DNA from 3 places in the Marinicrinis sediminis genome. Region 2 is predicted to be linked to each of the others. Evidence: riboswitches for the same ligand, from Rfam matches in the RefSeq annotation. Region 2 holds a riboswitch; each other region holds the start of a gene.
The links. A riboswitch is a leader RNA that binds a small molecule or an ion and turns the genes downstream of it on or off. The one in region 2 is predicted to bind cobalamin.

Region 1: another riboswitch for cobalamin. It lies ahead of ACFSUC_RS01615 (ABC transporter substrate-binding protein); the one in region 2 lies ahead of ACFSUC_RS05650 (S-layer homology domain-containing protein).
Region 3: another riboswitch for cobalamin. It lies ahead of metE (5-methyltetrahydropteroyltriglutamate--homocysteine S-methyltransferase); the one in region 2 lies ahead of ACFSUC_RS05650 (S-layer homology domain-containing protein).

What each region holds. Positions count from the first base shown of each region.
Region 1 is NZ_JBHUMM010000001.1:336,715-339,924, forward strand. Features, by position in the region: gene ACFSUC_RS01610 (FecCD family ABC transporter permease) at 1-684, opposite strand, end outside; gene ACFSUC_RS01615 (ABC transporter substrate-binding protein) at 681-1,694, opposite strand; cobalamin riboswitch at 1,975-2,170, opposite strand; gene ACFSUC_RS01620 (hypothetical protein) at 2,573-2,977, shown strand.
Region 2 is NZ_JBHUMM010000009.1:26,003-29,212, forward strand. Features, by position in the region: gene ACFSUC_RS05640 (ATP-binding protein) at 1-821, shown strand, start outside; gene ACFSUC_RS05645 (lysophospholipid acyltransferase family protein) at 864-1,583, shown strand; cobalamin riboswitch at 1,640-1,858, shown strand; gene ACFSUC_RS05650 (S-layer homology domain-containing protein) at 2,036-3,210, shown strand, end outside.
Region 3 is NZ_JBHUMM010000043.1:674,241-677,450, reverse strand. Features, by position in the region: gene metE (5-methyltetrahydropteroyltriglutamate--homocysteine S-methyltransferase) at 1-1,850, opposite strand, end outside; cobalamin riboswitch at 2,151-2,360, opposite strand; gene ACFSUC_RS16865 (LysM peptidoglycan-binding domain-containing protein) at 2,596-3,210, shown strand, end outside.

The sequences.
Region 1 (3,210 bases), on a different contig from region 2:
GATATTCAAGGCCCGGGCATACATCAACAGCACAATCAGTCCCACACCTACATAAGGAACCAGGACAAAGGTAAACGACCACCCGCGCATCGCCAAACTGCCCAGCAGCCAAAATACAATCTCATTGATCACCTGATCGGATAACGACACCATGAACGATACGAGCGATCCCAGGAAAGCCTGTACCACCACCCCCGACAGAATGAGCGTTTCCAGCTGCAACTTGCCCTGGACGTTCGCCAGTCTCCATACGATCCACAGGCTGATGAGACCGGAGGCAAAAGCAGCAACTGGTATCGTCCACATACCTAGCCACACATGATGCAGACCGAACAGGATGAGAAAGGAAGCGCCCACTGCAGAACCTGAAGCAACCCCCAGCGTATACGGGTCTGCAAGTGGATTGCGCAGTACACCCTGAAAGCCTGCTCCCGCCAGTGACAGGCAAGCTCCGGTCAGGATCGCCAGTATTACCCTTGGCAGGCGCACTTTCAAAATAATCTGCTCAGACGAGGCGGGCCAGTCGGGTTCCACTCCGTCTCCGATGACGGGTAAGCTATGTATTAGAATTTTCCACACCTGCCATAGGGGCAATTGAGCCGTACCCATGGACAGACTGACCACAGCGGAAAGAAGGAGAAGCAGCAACCCTGCTCCTCCCCATACCGCTACCTTTCGTTTCATTCAAACACCAGATCTGGATAGATCCCTTTGGCTATCGCCAGCAAACCTTGTGTGACACGGGGTCCCGGACGAGAGATCAAATCTCCTTCAATGCCGATGAGCGCATCGTCCTGAATCGCTTGAATCGCGTCCCATCCACTGCGTTTTCGAATCATTTGCGCCAGCGTCTCGCCAGACTCTTCATCGGTTACGCCCAGGTTATATAAGATGACTTCAGGATTATCCTGAATGATCTTCTCTTCGTTGATCTGGTTCCAGCCTTCCATGTCTGCGGCGATGTTGATGCCGCCAGCCAGCGTGATCAACTCATGCATGAACTCGCCCTGTCCGACTGTCCAGCCTTTAGAAAATTCGATATATACCTTCTTCCTGTCTTCCGGTTTCACTGTACTGACTGCGTCCTGAACAAGCTGTATGTCTGCCTTCATTTCCTCCACTAACGCAGCAGCCTCCGCCTGTCTGTTGGTGATCTTGCCAATCGTCTCGATATGTGTGAGGATATCCCCGATATGATTGGGCTCGAACTTGAACAGTTTGAGATCACGACTGCGCAGCTGATCCACGACCTGCTGTTTCATGGAAATGCCCGTAATAACCAAATCAGGCTCCGCGGCGATGATCGCTTCCTCGTTTGGCTTCACAACCCCGCCGACCTTTGGCTTGTCCAGCGCTTCTGACGGGTAATTGTCATAATCCGATACGCCTACCACCTGATCTTCCAGACCAAGGGCAAATAAAATTTCGGTCTCAGACGGCGAAGTGGAAACGATACGCTGCGGCGCCTGATCGAACGTGAAGCTTTCCCCTGTCGCATCCTGCAATGTAAGCGGATAGATCGTCTGACTGCTCGCTTCCTCTTCTGCAGTTGTACCTTCCGCCTCCTGAGCTGGCTGCTCATTCTCCGAAGCTTCCACGTTGTTACTGCCCGTCTCCTGATTCACCTGATTCCCGCAGGCCACCAAACTCAAAGCCAACAAAAGTGCAATTAAACTTGTCCATCCTTTTTTCATTCTGGTTTCTTTCCTTTCTCCATTTCAGATTTGAGAGATGCTGAGGACGTTGAATGCCATACAGCATCGAAATGTCTGCTAGGATCAACCAAAAAGATCTCGTAAATTACGAAACAAACCTCATGAACAACCACATAGACCTTATAAAACAACGAAAAAGCCCCCCGTTTCCGCAGAAACAGAGGGCAGCATAAGGCGGGCATATAGATGGTATTGCCAGTCTGGCAACAAAAGACACGTTTATCCCGTCACAGCCGATCCTTTTCCGCGAAGGATTTCGTTGGCTATAGCCGAATAGGCAGGTCTCCTGGCTTACGGGTTGTACGAACTTCCTCCCCTTCCCGCTTCAACATGAATGAAACAGTGGGCTTGCGAGGTTGTCCCCGATTTACAGTGGCGGGACCGCGCCGGAATTGCACCGACTTCCCTTTTAACCTTGTCATTGACTGACAAGGCACCTACTGGCTGTATGTATTCAATTCGATCAGTCCAATCTCTCTGTTAGCATTATAGCTTAACATCTGGCAGAAATGAAGAGATAATTTGACAGTCATTCATCCAAAGATTGATAAAAATAAAGGATCATGGTGAAAAGTGTCGAATATGGACAGGAATACATAATGGAAGGATTGAAAAGTTTGAGAAATGCTAGGTCTAGAAGAGCCAATATGGTGAGAAGGAAAATATATGATGAATTTGTGGAATTTCTCCGTTCTAAACCATGATAAATACGGGGGTTTTAGGTGTTATTTGTAAATTATACATTATTACTGGAAGCATGATTAGAAGATTTTGAGGAACTGTTGTGGAATAGCATAATTCATATTTTTAAGCTAGTGATTTATTATTCATAATTATTAATAGTGGGATGTGAAAATGTGGAAGGAAAATATTACAAAAAGAATAGTGAAACGATCGAAAAATTAAAATATGATTTAAGATATTATTGTAATCAAAATAATTTAGAAACTCAAGAATTAGATCATCCAGAAAAGGGATGGGTATTTCAATTGAAAAAAAGTAGTAAGATTACACTTGGTATTTCATCTCGGGCAGTAACTGTGATTATTCAAAATATTAATGATGATATGGTTAAAATATCAACCGGTAATATTAAGTGGGCATCTAAAGTTACTGGGGGATTAGTTGCAATATTCAGTCCATTGGCATTGATTGCATTTCCAGTTCTCGTATCTACTTGTGTAGGTTTGGTTAAACAAAATAATATGTTAAAACAAATAGAACAATTTATAGAAAATCGCATGACTCTAATTGATAATTAAAATAAATGCTTCTTCGCCATACTGCATGGCTAATGTCTGTTTACTAGAAAATATGTCAATACTGCCTTGTATATCAGAATGAGGCGGGATGAAAAATGTGGGCATCAGCAAGCAGTAAGGATAATTTAATTTTGGATATGTTTAAAATTGCTCTTCAAATTAAAGATCCGTGGCAATTCGTACATATAGAGTTTGATGATCAGGATCAAGCTTGGCATTTGTTCATTGACTTT
Region 2 (3,210 bases):
CGGTGATGACGACAGAATCGGCTATCCTGTATATCCTCTATCCGCTGGTGAGCATGATTTCCATCTGGATGATTATTCACATGGTCGAGAACATCCGGGAGAAGCAACTGATGGAACTGGAGATTCAGAAAGCCGAGAGATTGAACATTATCGGTCACCTGGCGGCATCCGTCGCCCATGAAATTCGCAATCCGATGACGGTTGTTCGCGGTTTTATGCAAATTTTTGATAGGGAAGCCTTCGTGCCGGACAGTAAAAAGGTATATTTGAAGCTGATGATTCAGGAGCTGGACCGGGCTGAAAGTATTATCAATGATTACTTGACCCTCGCCAGACCGAGACTGGAGAAGCAAGAAAAGATCAATATCGGCGAACAGATTCAGTCCGTCATGGAGATTATCTCCTCCTTCGCCATGCTGAATAATATCTCTATTACCTATGAAGTAGAAGAGAAAATGCTCGTTTCCGGCATACCTGAGAAGCTGAATCAGGTGCTGATCAACTTGATCAAGAACGCCATCGAAGCCAGTCCGGAAGGGGAAGCCGTGCATATCACCGCCTATCGGAAGGAAGACAAGATCTGGATCGAGATTCAGGACAGCGGGATTGGACTCAGTCCGGAGGAAGTCAAAAGGCTGGGCATGCCCTTTTACACCACCAAGGAAAACGGTACGGGCCTGGGTCTGATGGTCTGCTTCCAGATTATCAAGGCGATGAACGGAAAGATCGAGGTACTGAGCCAGAAGAACATCGGAACCCACTTTATCATCAAGCTGCCAGAAGACACTTCCTCTTTTCAACCGGTAGGGAGTACAGTATAATAGTTCTGGTATCAGGCTTAAGAACCAGAGAGGAGTCTTGTTTTGAAACTGAAAAACCTGCTCTATCTTGCTCGCTTTTCCGGTTATATGGTGACGACATTGCCGAACTATTTCAAAGCGAAACGATTAAGTAAAAAGGGAGACATCGCGGGCAGCACAGCCGTTGCCTATCGTCAGTCCAAGGACTGGTCCCGTTATATATTCAAACTGATTCAGTCAGAGGTCGTCGTGAAGGGGCTGGAACACGTCCCGAAGGATCAATCCGTCTTGTTTGTCAGCAATCACCAGGCCATCTTTGATATCCCGATTATTATGCACGCGGTACCGGCACCATCCGGTTTTATTGCCAAGAAGGAACTCGAAAAAATGCCGATTATCGGGAACTGGATGAGCTATATCCATTGTATCTTCATGGATCGAAGCAACCCGAGGCAATCCTTGAAAGCGATTAACGAAGGGGCTCAGGTTTTGCGAGACGGCTATAATATGATTATTTTCCCTGAGGGAACGCGGAGCAAGACGGGTGAATTGAAAGATTTCAAAGCGGGCAGCTTCAAGCTTGCCTTGAAAGCCAAAGCGCCCGTTGTACCGGTCGTAATCAAGAATTCTTATCGGCTGCTGCAGGATGGAAAGCTGAACAAGCATCAGCAGGTAGAAGTGATCTTCACCCCTCCGATCGAAACGGCAGAATTGACCAAGGAAGAGTCTGCGGAGCTTCCGGATCGTGTACATGCACGGATCAGGCAGGAGTTGGACAAATAGCACAGTCCATGCTACGATGAGACAAGTCAAGATCAAGATAAACGAAAATGCTAGATTCATAGCCAAATAGACAAGGTGCCGCAAATATGTGATCCTCCGGATTGCATCATTGCGCTTAAAAGGGAAGTTCGGTGAAAATCCGACACGGTCCCGCCACTGTAATAGAGCAGTTCGCTGCATGCACGTCACTGTTTCAACAAACTGGTTGAAGCGGGAAGACAGCAGCAGAACGATGATGCTTGAGTCAGGAGACCTGCCTTGTGTATGCAACACCAGCAAATCCTACGAGGAATAGGAGGGTGTTCAATCCGTGACAGGTGACGGTTAGAGCGTGAGGATCTTTGTTCCAAACGCGCGGCCACTGCATATTGGATGAACATTCTTCTCCCGCACAGGAGAAGTTTTTTTTATGTCTTTTTGAGGCAGCACAATGGAGAGAGGGGAAACAAAGGATGAGAACACACGCATTTCAAAAAATGATAGCAGGCTGGATGGTCATGTTGCTGATGATCAGCACCCTGTCCACCGCTGCAATCGGAGCGGCTTCTGATCAGTCAGCCGCATCCGTACACAAGCAGGTAGAGGAAAGCCTGGCACAAGTGGCGGGTATGCTGGAGAAAAAGGAGCCGCTTTCGCCATGGGCCGCAGCAGGACTCGTACGTGCCGGATACACGCTGCCTTCGAATTATCAGGCACATATCCTTGCATCTGTGGTTGAGAAACGAGGCCAGTATCGGCTGGTAACGGATCTGGAGAAAACCCTGATTGCCCTAGTTGCTAGCGGCTGGGAGGACGAACAGGTATACGGCTATCCGTTGCTGAAGGATCTGCTGTCGCACGAAGGGATGACGAAACAGGGGACAAACGGGGTCATGTATGCCCTGATAGCCCTGCAAGCCATGGGCTACCCGGAGATGGCCACTTCTGAACAGCTGGACTGGAACGTGGAGAAACTGGTCTACTGGCTGGTACAGGCGCAGCATGAAGATGGCGGCTGGTCCTTGACCGTAGACGGAGACAGTGATCCGGATATGACCGGGATGGCCTTGTCCGCGCTCAGCGGGTTCGATGCCTATGCGGGCGTACAGGACGCGATGGATCGCGGTGTACAGTGGCTGGATGAGCAATGGCTGGCAGACGGATTCCAGAACAAGACCGCTTCGGAAAGTATTGCCCAGGCTGTGATTGGCCTGGCTTCCGTCGGCATAGATCCGGCTGGTGAGCGCTTTTCACGAGACGGCGTCAGTCTGATCGAACAGCTGTTGTCTTACCGTACCGATTCGGGACAATATGCACACGTTCAGGGAGAAGTCGGTAATGACATGGCCACCGAACAGGCGTTTTTGGCTCTCACGGCCTACACCCTGTATCTGCAGGAGCAGCCAGGACTGTATGAAGGGCTGGCTGAGGCAGATGTCGTGGTGCATATCTCTGGTCCGCAGCTATGGTCGGCAACCAGTGAGGTTGAGGCAGTAGAGGCACTGGAGGCGTTGCAGGATGCGTTGAAGCTGGAGAATTGGCCGTATACCATCCAGGATTCCTCCTTCGGTGCTTACGTGACCATGATCAATGGCTTGGAGCAAGGGACATATGGCGGCTACGACGGCTGGAATTACGCGATTGAGCG
Region 3 (3,210 bases), on a different contig from region 2:
TGTCTGCTGGCTTTCAGAGGCAGCCCTTCACGCAGAGCTGGTTCATCCACCTGGATCATTTCAATGCCGTTTGCCTCCAGCGCTTCGACCTCTTTGCGCAGTGCAAGGGCAATCTGATTCGCCACTTGTTCAGATGACAGGTCATTTCGGACAAAAGACCAGTTTAAAATCGTCACCGGACCCGTCAGCATACCTTTTACCGGCCTGGACGTTATCGACTGGGCAAACTGCGTTTCCTTCACCGTCATTGCTTCTGTAAACGCCACATCACCATAAATAATCGGTGGTTTCACACAGCGTGAGCCGTAAGATTGGACCCAGCCATTTTTCGTAAACACAAAGCCAGCCAGCTTCTCACCAAAAAATTCCACCATGTCCGTTCGTTCAAACTCGCCATGTACGAGCACATCCAGTCCGATTTCCTCTTGTGTCCGGATACAAGCTTCAATCTGTTCATTCACAAACGCCTCATACTGATCATCACGCCATTCCCCTTTGCGCCATAGTCGTCTGGCCCGTCTGACTTCCGGCGTTTGAGGAAAACTGCCAATCGTGGTAGTCGGCAGAGTCGGCAGTTGCCATTTTTCGGCCTGGAGTCGATGACGTACTGCAAATGAAGCAGATCTTGTCACGTGACGTACATCCAGTCCTGCCAGTTCTGCTGCTGTATCTGGTCGATGGCGTCCTGCCAGAGATCTGAATTGCTGCAAAGCTTCCTTTGATTCCCATAGTGGTTTTTCCACCGAAGAAGTCCCCTTGTTGCATGCATCTCTGAGGATGTTCAACTCTTGCAGTTTTTCGCGGGCTCCGGCCAGTGCTCCCTGGATCATCGGCTCCAGCGCGTCTTCATTTCGAGTCGTTACCGGCACATGGAGCAGACTGCAAGAAGGCTGGAGGATCACCTTGTCTTTCGGTACATGATTGCAGATCGTTTCGATCCATTTCAGCTTCTCTGTGAGGTCTGCTCTCCAAATGTTGCGACCATCGATCAGACCTGCGCCCAGCCATTTATCCTGCGGCCATGCGATTTCTTTCAATGCCTGTAGATGAACGCCTCGATCATGAATAAAATCGAGTCCCACGCCATGCACAGGCAACTGCAGCAAATCATGCAAGTTGTCCACGGCTTCAAAATACGTTTGCAGCATCACTTGAATGCCCGGTACTTGCGTGGCGATGGCTTCATAAATCTCACGAACATACGCCTGATCCGCCACCGAAGATTCCCATACCAGACATGGCTCATCGATCTGCACCCATTTAACCCCTTCCGCCTCCAATTGACGGAGCATTTCCACATACACCGGGAGAAATGAAGAGATTTTTTGACTGAAAGAATCCGCTGCATATCCCTTGCTCAGTTTCAAAAATGAATACAACCCTACGATGACAGGCTTCCCTTCCACCCCTGCGCGTGCCTTGGCAAATCGATACGCCTGAAGTGGCTTATTCTCGGCAAGATAAGGCTCTCCTTCTCCAATTTCCGGAACCAGATAATGATAATTGGTATTCATCCATTTTGTCATTTCACAGGCAGTAGCCTGTTCATTTCCTCTGGCCATCGCAAAATACGTGTCCAGCGTAACCGCTCCGCCCGGATGTCCAAACCTTTTCGGCACCATGCCAAACATAACAGCCATATCCAGCATATGATCATAATACGTAAAGTCGCCAACCGGAATCAGATCGATTCCGCCCTGCACAGACTCCATCAGATGCCTCTGTTGAATCCGCTCCATTTCGAAGCGAAACTCAGATTCATCCCACTTTCCGGCCCAGAACTGCTCCAGCGCTTTCTTCCATTCTCTTTGCTCTCCTATTCTCGGAAATCCCAGGTGACTCGTTATCATGGATTGATTGCTCAACGCTTTCCCCTCCTGTTGTTTACTTTCTCCTGCTCATGGCTCACACATGATCTATCTTTGTTTTTTTCATCCTCATGTTGATATGTTTCATTTTCTTTCAGTCACTCTCTGGCACTTGCTCGCTTCCTACTCTTTATTTTCCCTAACAAAAAAGCGCCTTTCCCCCGTACTGGCAAGGGAAAGACGCTCGTCACAAACACGTACAAATTCACGACCAACCGGATACAAAATGGCATCCAGCGGTTGCGATCGTCTAACACCTCCCTATCTCCCGTAGGTTAAATATCAGTGTTGTTGAAACAGGCAGGTCTCCTGGCTAACGGCATTCGATCATCAGCACCTTCCCAGTGGGTGAGCACCAGTGGCATTATCGCTGTGAAACAACCGTTTACAGTGGCGGGACCGCGTCGGATTTGAACCGAACTTCCCTTTTAAGCGAATCCGTCAGCAAGCATCTGCTCCTGAACGTTTCGCACCTGTTCCCGAATATGCAATTATTAAGTCTAGTAAACAGGTATGATTATACGGAATAATCAGACAATACGCAAGCCCCTCTTTCAATCTTTTGGAATGATACACTCACAAGAATCAAGAAAATATTGAACATTCATAAGATCATAGGCTTTCTCTCGAGCTGGAATGATTGCGTTTTCCGTACCAGTAAATACCGCTTACTCTCTTGTCGTCTATCGATTATGATGAAACTATCCGAACATAAGGAGCTGACAGCATGAGGAAATGGCGAAGGACCATGGCCGGAATAACGGCAAGTTTAATGCTATTGTCTTCCACCGCACACGCAGGTACATACACCGTTCAAGCCGGTGATTCACTATGGAAAATTTCCACCGCTTATTCGATCAGCCTGAACGAACTGATGACGCGCAACAACCTTCATTCTACCACCATTTATCCCGGTCAAATCTTGCAGGTGCCAGGACCAGACACCTATCAGGTACAGACGAATGAAACGATGTGGACCATTAGTCAAAAATTCAACATTTCTTTGTCTGCACTCATTCAGGCCAATCCTCAGATTGCTAACCCGAATCAAATCTGGGCTGGATTGACCCTTAACTTGCCGGAAGGAACCTACGTTCCGCATACAGCAAACCAATCCGCATGGAAGAAACCAGCCGCTTACGCTGACGGACAATTTCCGCTGGCAGCAGGTTCCTATCAGACACCTCTCGTCCACAACTACGAGGATGGGCGATCCTGGTCACCTGATGGACACGCGACCCGTAAGCATGAAGGGGTTGACCTGTTTGCCGATAAGGGGACTCCCGTCTATAGTGCGATGGCTGGTGAGATCATCAGCTTTGGCTGGAATACGTACGGAGGC